DNA from 2 places in the Streptomyces sp. GbtcB6 genome. Region 2 is predicted to be linked to the other one. Evidence: riboswitches for the same ligand, from Rfam matches in the RefSeq annotation. Region 2 holds a riboswitch; the other holds the start of a gene.
What was found. A riboswitch is a leader RNA that binds a small molecule or an ion and turns the genes downstream of it on or off. The one in region 2 is predicted to bind ZMP and ZTP.
Positions count from the first base shown of each region.

Region 1: linked by a shared signal. The riboswitch ahead of KVT45_RS39865 (glycine hydroxymethyltransferase) and the one ahead of KVT45_RS03840 (bifunctional 5,10-methylenetetrahydrofolate dehydrogenase/5,10-methenyltetrahydrofolate cyclohydrolase) in region 2 are both predicted to bind ZMP and ZTP.

Region 1 covers NZ_JAGXJL010000035.1:61,372-64,761, reverse strand. Annotated here, with positions in the region: gene KVT45_RS39875 (glutathionylspermidine synthase family protein) at 1-169, shown strand, start outside; gene rocD (ornithine--oxo-acid transaminase) at 250-1,455, opposite strand; ZMP/ZTP riboswitch at 1,560-1,650, shown strand; gene KVT45_RS39865 (glycine hydroxymethyltransferase) at 1,683-3,137, shown strand; gene trpS (tryptophan--tRNA ligase) at 3,284-3,390, shown strand, end outside.
Region 2 covers NZ_JAGXJL010000002.1:199,762-203,151, reverse strand. Annotated here, with positions in the region: gene KVT45_RS03850 (RNA polymerase sigma factor) at 1-140, shown strand, start outside; gene KVT45_RS03845 (CU044_5270 family protein) at 133-1,107, shown strand; gene KVT45_RS03840 (bifunctional 5,10-methylenetetrahydrofolate dehydrogenase/5,10-methenyltetrahydrofolate cyclohydrolase) at 1,119-1,967, opposite strand; ZMP/ZTP riboswitch at 1,994-2,076, opposite strand; gene KVT45_RS03835 (hypothetical protein) at 2,093-2,260, opposite strand; gene KVT45_RS03830 (nuclear transport factor 2 family protein) at 2,248-2,613, opposite strand; gene KVT45_RS03825 (hypothetical protein) at 2,787-3,083, shown strand; gene KVT45_RS03820 (ABC transporter ATP-binding protein) at 3,179-3,390, opposite strand, start outside.

The sequences.
Region 1 (3,390 bases), on a different contig from region 2:
AGAGCCCTGCTGCTACCAGGAGCTGGCCCCGCTCCCCGACTTCGACGGCAACCACGTGGTGCTGGGCGCGTGGGTGGTGGGGGAGGAGGCGGCGGGCCTGGGGATCCGCGAGTCACAGGGGTTGGTGACGGACGACTACGCCCGCTTCTTGCCGCACGTGATCCTCTAGCGCCCCGTCAGGGGCGCGGGGAACTGCGCGACAAGCCACGACGCACCGGCACTCGCGCTCTCACTCGCGGCGGCACCCCCTCAGGCGCTCAGCACCCCCCACAACTGCTCCACCCCCCACTCCAGATCCTCCTCCTCCACCACCAGCGGCGGAGCCACCCGCACCGTCACCCCGTGCGTGTCCTTCACCAGCACCCCCCGCTCCATCAGCCGCTCCGAGACCACCCGTCCCGACCCCACCTGCGGATCCACGTCCACCCCCGCCCACAGCCCCCGCCCCCGCACCGCCGTCACCCGCCCGCTCCCGGTCATCTCCGAAAGCCGCCGGTGCAGCAGCTCCCCCAGCTCGGCCGCCCGCTCCTGGAACTCCCCGGTCCGCAGCATCGCGATCACCTCCAGCCCCACCGCACAGGCCAGCGGATTCCCGCCGAAGGTCGACCCGTGCTCCCCGGGCCGGAACACCCCGAGCACCTCCGCGCTCGCCACCACCGCCGACACCGGCAGCACCCCGCCCCCGAGCGCCTTCCCGAGCACGTACACATCCGGTACGACCCCCTCGTGCTCGCACGCGAACGTCCGCCCGGTCCGGCCCAGCCCCGACTGGATCTCGTCGGCGACGAACAGCACGTTCCGCTCCCGGGTCAGCTCCCGCACCCCCGCCAGATAGCCCGCCGGCGGCACGATGACCCCCGACTCGCCCTGGATCGGCTCCAGCAGCACCGCGACCGTGTTCTCGGTCATCGCGGCCCGCATCGCCGTCAGGTCCCCGTACGGCACGATCTCGAAGCCGGGCGTGTACGGCCCGAAGTCCGCCCGCGCCTCCGGATCCGTGGAGAAGCTGATCACGGTCGTCGTACGCCCGTGGAAGTTCCCGCCCGCCACCACGACCTTCGCCATCTCCGCCGGTACGCCCTTGACCCGGTACCCCCACTTCCGGGCGGTCTTCACCGCCGTCTCCACGGCCTCCACCCCCGTGTTCATCGGCAGCACCATCTCCATCCCGCACAGCTCGGCCAGCTGGGTGCAGAACGCGGCGAACCGGTCGTGGTGGAAGGCCCGGGACGTCAGCGTCACCCGCTCCAGCTGCGCCTTCGCCGCCGCGACCAGACGCGGGTGGCCGTGCCCGAAGTTCAGCGCCGAGTAGCCGGCCAGGAAGTCCAGGTACCGGCGCCCCTCGACGTCCGTCATCCAGGCGCCGTCGGCCGTCGCGATCACCACCGGCAGCGGGTGGTAGTTGTGCGCGCTGTGCGCGTCGGCGGCGGCGATGAGGGCTTCCGTAGTGGTCACGGCGACTCCAGGGGACGCGGTGGGACTGCCCCCTTTCCTACCCTCTGCCCCTGCCCGACTGGTGGACGCCACGGCCCTCGGGCCCGGCGTGCCCGGTAATGTGATCCACGGGCCGTGACTGGCGCGCTGGGATGGGACCGACCATCGGGGAGCGGCCCGCGTCCTGACCGAGTGCCGTGCGCCTGGGCCGAACCGTGAATGCCGAACGCCATGTCCGGAGGTCCCGAATGTCTGACACGTCTGCGCCCCTGTCCACCGAGTCCAAGGCCTACCGCGCCGCCCTCGACGTCATCCGCGCGGTCGAGCCGCGGGTCGCGGACGCCATCGGCCAGGAGGTCGCCGACCAGCGCGAGATGCTCAAGCTGATCGCCTCCGAGAACTACGCCTCCCCGGCGACCCTGCTCGCGATGGGCAACTGGTTCAGCGACAAGTACGCCGAGGGCACCGTCGGCCGCCGCTTCTACGCCGGCTGCCGCAACGTCGACACCGTCGAGGCGCTCGCCGCCGAGCACGCCCGCGAGCTGTTCGGCGCGCAGCACGCCTACGTCCAGCCGCACTCCGGTATCGACGCCAACCTGGTCGCCTTCTGGGCCGTCCTCGCCGACCGCGTCGAGGTCCCCTTCCTGGCGAAGGCCGGCGCCCGCCAGGTCAACGACCTCTCCGAGGCCGACTGGGCCGAGCTGCGCCAGGCCTTCGGCAACCAGCGGATGCTCGGCATGTCCCTGGACGCGGGCGGCCACCTCACCCACGGCTTCCGCCCCAACATCTCCGGCAAGATGTTCGACCAGCGCTCCTACGGCACCGACCCGGCCACCGGCCTGATCGACTACGACGCGCTGCGCGCCCAGGCCCGTGACTTCAAGCCGCTGATCCTCGTCGCGGGCTACTCGGCGTACCCCCGCCTGGTGAACTTCCGGATCATGCGGGAGATCGCCGACGAGGTCGGCGCGACCCTCATGGTCGACATGGCGCACTTCGCGGGCCTGGTCGCCGGCAAGGTCCTGACCGGCGACTTCGACCCGGTCCCGCACGCCCAGATCGTGACCACGACCACCCACAAGTCGCTGCGCGGCCCGCGCGGCGGCATGGTCCTGTGCGACGACTCCCTCAAGGACCAGGTCGACCGCGGCTGCCCGATGGTCCTCGGCGGCCCCCTCCCGCACGTCATGGCCGCCAAGGCCGTCGCCCTCGCCGAGGCCCGGCAGCCCGCCTTCCAGGACTACGCCCAGCGCATCGTCGACAACTCGCGCGCGCTGGCCGACGGCCTGATGCGCCGGGGCGCCACCCTGGTCACCGGCGGCACGGACAACCACCTCAACCTGATCGACGTCGAGACGTCGTACGGCCTCACCGGCCGCCAGGCCGAGACGGCCCTGCTCGACTCCGGCATCGTCACCAACCGCAACGCGATCCCGGCCGACCCGAACGGCGCCTGGTACACCTCCGGCATCCGCATCGGCACCCCGGCGCTCACGACCCGTGGTCTCGGTACGGCCGAGATGGACGAGGTCGCGGGCCTGATCGACCGCGTCCTGACCGCGACCGAGCCGGGCACGACGAAGTCGGGAGCACCGAGCAAGGCCTCCCACGTCCTGGACGAGAAGGTGTCGACGGAGATCGCCCAGCGCGCGACGGACCTGGTCGCGGGCTTCCCGCTGTACCCGGAGATCGACCTGGGCTGATCGACGCCGGTCAGGGGCAGCGCCCCTGAAAGGGGCGCGGGGAACTGCGCGACAAGCCCCCACCGGGCCCGCAGTCCCCCGCGCTCCGAAACCACTCCACCCGTCATGGGCCATCCACCCCCTCGCCCTCTGAGAGAATGGTGAACATGGCCTCTGATCGACCCCGCGTGCTCTCCGGCATCCAGCCCACCGCCGGCTCGTTCCACCTGGGCAACTACCTCGGCGCCGTCCGCCAGTGGGTAGCCCTCCAGGA
Region 2 (3,390 bases):
AGGTCGCCGTCGTCCTGGGCTGCGGGAGACGGGCGGCGGCGATGCGGCTGCACCGCGCCCGCGGCCGGCTCAGAGCCGAGATCGACCGACTGCGACCCCCCGCCGCCGGGGCCCTTCCCGAGGAACACCGCCATGGCTGACGAACTCGACCTGCTGCGCGCCGCCGACCCGGCCCCCGCCGCCGGCCCCCACTTCGGCGACGGCCCCCTCGACCACACCGCCGAACGGCACCTCGCCCGGCTGCTGCACGAGCCGCGCCCCGTGCGCCGGACCCGGCCGCGACTGGCGTGGGGGCTGGTCGCGACCGTCGCCGTGGTCGCGACCGCGCTGACGCTGCTGCTCGGCGGTTCCGCCGGCACCCCCGCGCTCGCCGCACCCCGGCCGCTGACCGTCCGCGCCCACTCCGTGCCCGTACCGCTCGCGGACGTGGCGGAACTGGCCGCCGTCGCGGCCCGGGACGGATCGCCGGCCCTGCGCCAGGGCACCCATGTGCAGTCCTGGAGCCTGGGCATGAGCGACGACAAGCCGCCCGTCACCCTCCCCGAGGAGAGGGTGGTGCGCTGGCGGGCCGACGGCAGCCACACCGAACTGGTCGTGGCCACCGACCCGGGCCGCCCGGGCCGCCCGGTCCTCACCGACGAAGGCGACACACCGCGGCTCGTCGAGGACGGCCATGTGCTCAGCCGGCGGACCTATCCGCCGATGTGGGGCGACGCCCCGCCGCTGGCGACACCCCCGCACGACCCGGCGAAGTTGCGCACCTACCTGACCGAGCTGAACTACACCGACACCCTCAGCACGCCCGAACTCCTCGACGCGGCTGCGGAGTTGCTGGACAACTGGACACTCGGCGCCCGTGAGTCGGCGGCGCTGGCCGAACTCTTCGCGAAGGCCGGCGGACTGCGCCCGGTGGGGGAGGTCACCGACCGGCTGGGCCGCACCGGACAGGCGTACGTCTGCGACGACGGCTCCGGGCAGCGCCGGATGCTGATCCTGGACCCGGCCACCGGGACCGTCCTCGGCATGGAGGCCGTGCTCACCCGGGCCGACCCCGACTACGGCGTGAAAGCCGGGGCCGTCATGCAGTACAGCGTCTGGATGCGCTGAGCGCGTCCGCGTCACACACCGAGCTGCCGGGCGGCCGCCGTCACCGTCTGCTCCAGCAGCACGGCGATGGTCATCGGGCCGACCCCGCCCGGCACCGGCGTGATCAGCGAGGCCCGCTCGACGGCGTTGTCGAAGTCCACGTCGCCGACGTTGCCCTCGTTGTAGCCGGCGTCGAGCACGACCGCGCCCGGCTTGATGTCCTGGCCCCGGATCAGCCGGGGCCGGCCCACGGCGGCCACCACGATGTCGGCCTCGCGGACGGCCGCCGAGAGGTCGCGGGTGCGGGAGTGGCAGTAGGTGACGGTGGCGTCGCGGGCCAGCAGCAGCATGCCGGCCGGCTTGCCCAGGATCGCGCTGCGGCCGACGACCACCGCGCGCTTTCCGGCCGGGTCGACGTCGTACGCGTCGAGCAGGCGCAGGATGCCGCCGGGCGTGCAGGAGACGAAGCCCGGCAGGCCGAAGCTCATCGTCGCGAACGACGCGAAGGTCACGCCGTCCACGTCCTTCTCCGGCGCGATCGCCTCGAACGCGGCCCGCTCGTCGATGTGTTCGCCGACCGGGTGCTGGAGCAGGATGCCGTGCACGGCCGGGTCGGTGGACAACTCCCGCAGTACGGCGACGAGTTCCTCGGTGGTCGTGGCGGCGGGCAGGGCCACGTGCCGGGAGGCGATGCCCGCCTTGCGGCTGCGGTTCTGCTTCATCCGGACATAGGTGACGGAGGCGGGGTCCTCACCGACCAGCACGGTCGCCAGACACGGCGTGACACCGGTCCGTGCGGTGAGGTCGGCGGCCTTCTTCGCGGTCTCCTCGACGATCCGGCGGGCGACGGCGGTTCCGTCAATGAGACGGGCCTGGGTCATGCGGCACACTCCTGAGCTGGTTCGACCTTGATCGCCCAGGCGCACGGCATCGACAGTGCGGACCGCTCCCCGGTGGTGCTCCACCTCAGCGCCAGTCACGGCCCGCCCCCAGCGTAACCGAGCCGTCAGTGCTTCCTGCGGTGGTGCGGCGCCCGCAGGACCGTCCACAGCAGCAGGGCGGACCAGCGGCGACGCGGGCGGCGGGCGTGTCCCAGGGCCGCCCGCGCCGAGAAGGTCCAGGTCAACCGGGAGCTGACCTGGACCCTCGCGGTCCTCCCGACTAGTCGTCCCATGCCTGGATCATGATCTGTTCGGCGATCTTGCCGTCGCGCAGCGTGATCATCGACTCGGCGAGCACCCGGACCCCGTCCTCGTACTCGCAGGACTCGGTGTATGCGGCCGTGTCGCCCTGGACGACGCAACGGTCCAGCTTGTGTGTCATGTCGCGGCTGTAGACGTCGTCCAGCAGCGCGGCGATGTCCTTGCGGCCGTGCAGGATCCTGGGGTGGCTGGGCTGGGTGTTGCGGTCGACGATGCGGATCTCCGCGTCGTCCGCGTAGAGCGCCAGAAGGGTGTTCCCGGTGTTCCCCTCTATGGCCCGGCGCAGCGTGTCGGTGTCGAACGTGGAACCGGTCGCGGTGCCCATGGTGACCTCCTGCGGGAGCCCGCGACCCGATGCGGAGCAGGCCGCGCGAGCCCCTCACAACGAGCCTCCTCCGCCCCGCCGGGCTCGGCAAGCGCAGGCCGCGCACTCCGTCTGACGGGTGAGGGGGACCGGCTGCCCGTGTCCGGCCCGGCGCCGGGGCCGTTGCTGAGGACATGATCTCAACACGACGTATCGTCGCCGCCGTCGGTCTCGCCGTCGGGGTCACCGGCCTCGCCGCGCCGCTGGCGAACGCGGCCGACGCGAGCGCGCAGCACCCCGGGAAGCTCACCGCGCTCGGCGTGCTCGACTCCATCGCCCGCAGTGACATCCCGGCGCCGTACAAGGACGAGATCCCGAAGGTCTCGGAGCAGGTGCAGGGGCTGAACGGAGTCCAGAGACTGGGCGAACTGCACCAGGTCACCGACCTGGCCGCGCCCGTCATGGGACTGGTACCGGGCATCGAGAACTGACCCCCGCCCGCATCCCGAGGGCCGTCCCGGAACCGGGGCGGCCCTCTTCCGTACCCGGTCTCCGGACGTCGTGACCGGTGCCCGGCTCGCGTGTCTCAGTGCTCGGCGGCGAGGAACTGCGTCGCCGCCAGTTCCGCGTACAGCGGGTCCGCCGCCACCAGCTCGCGGTGTGTGCCCACCGCGCGGACCCGGCCGGCGTCCATGACGACGATCCGGTCCGCCATGGTCACCGTCGACAACCGGTGCGCGACCACAAGCACCGTGGTCGACCGCGCCACATCGGCGACCGTGTCCCGCAGCGCCGCCT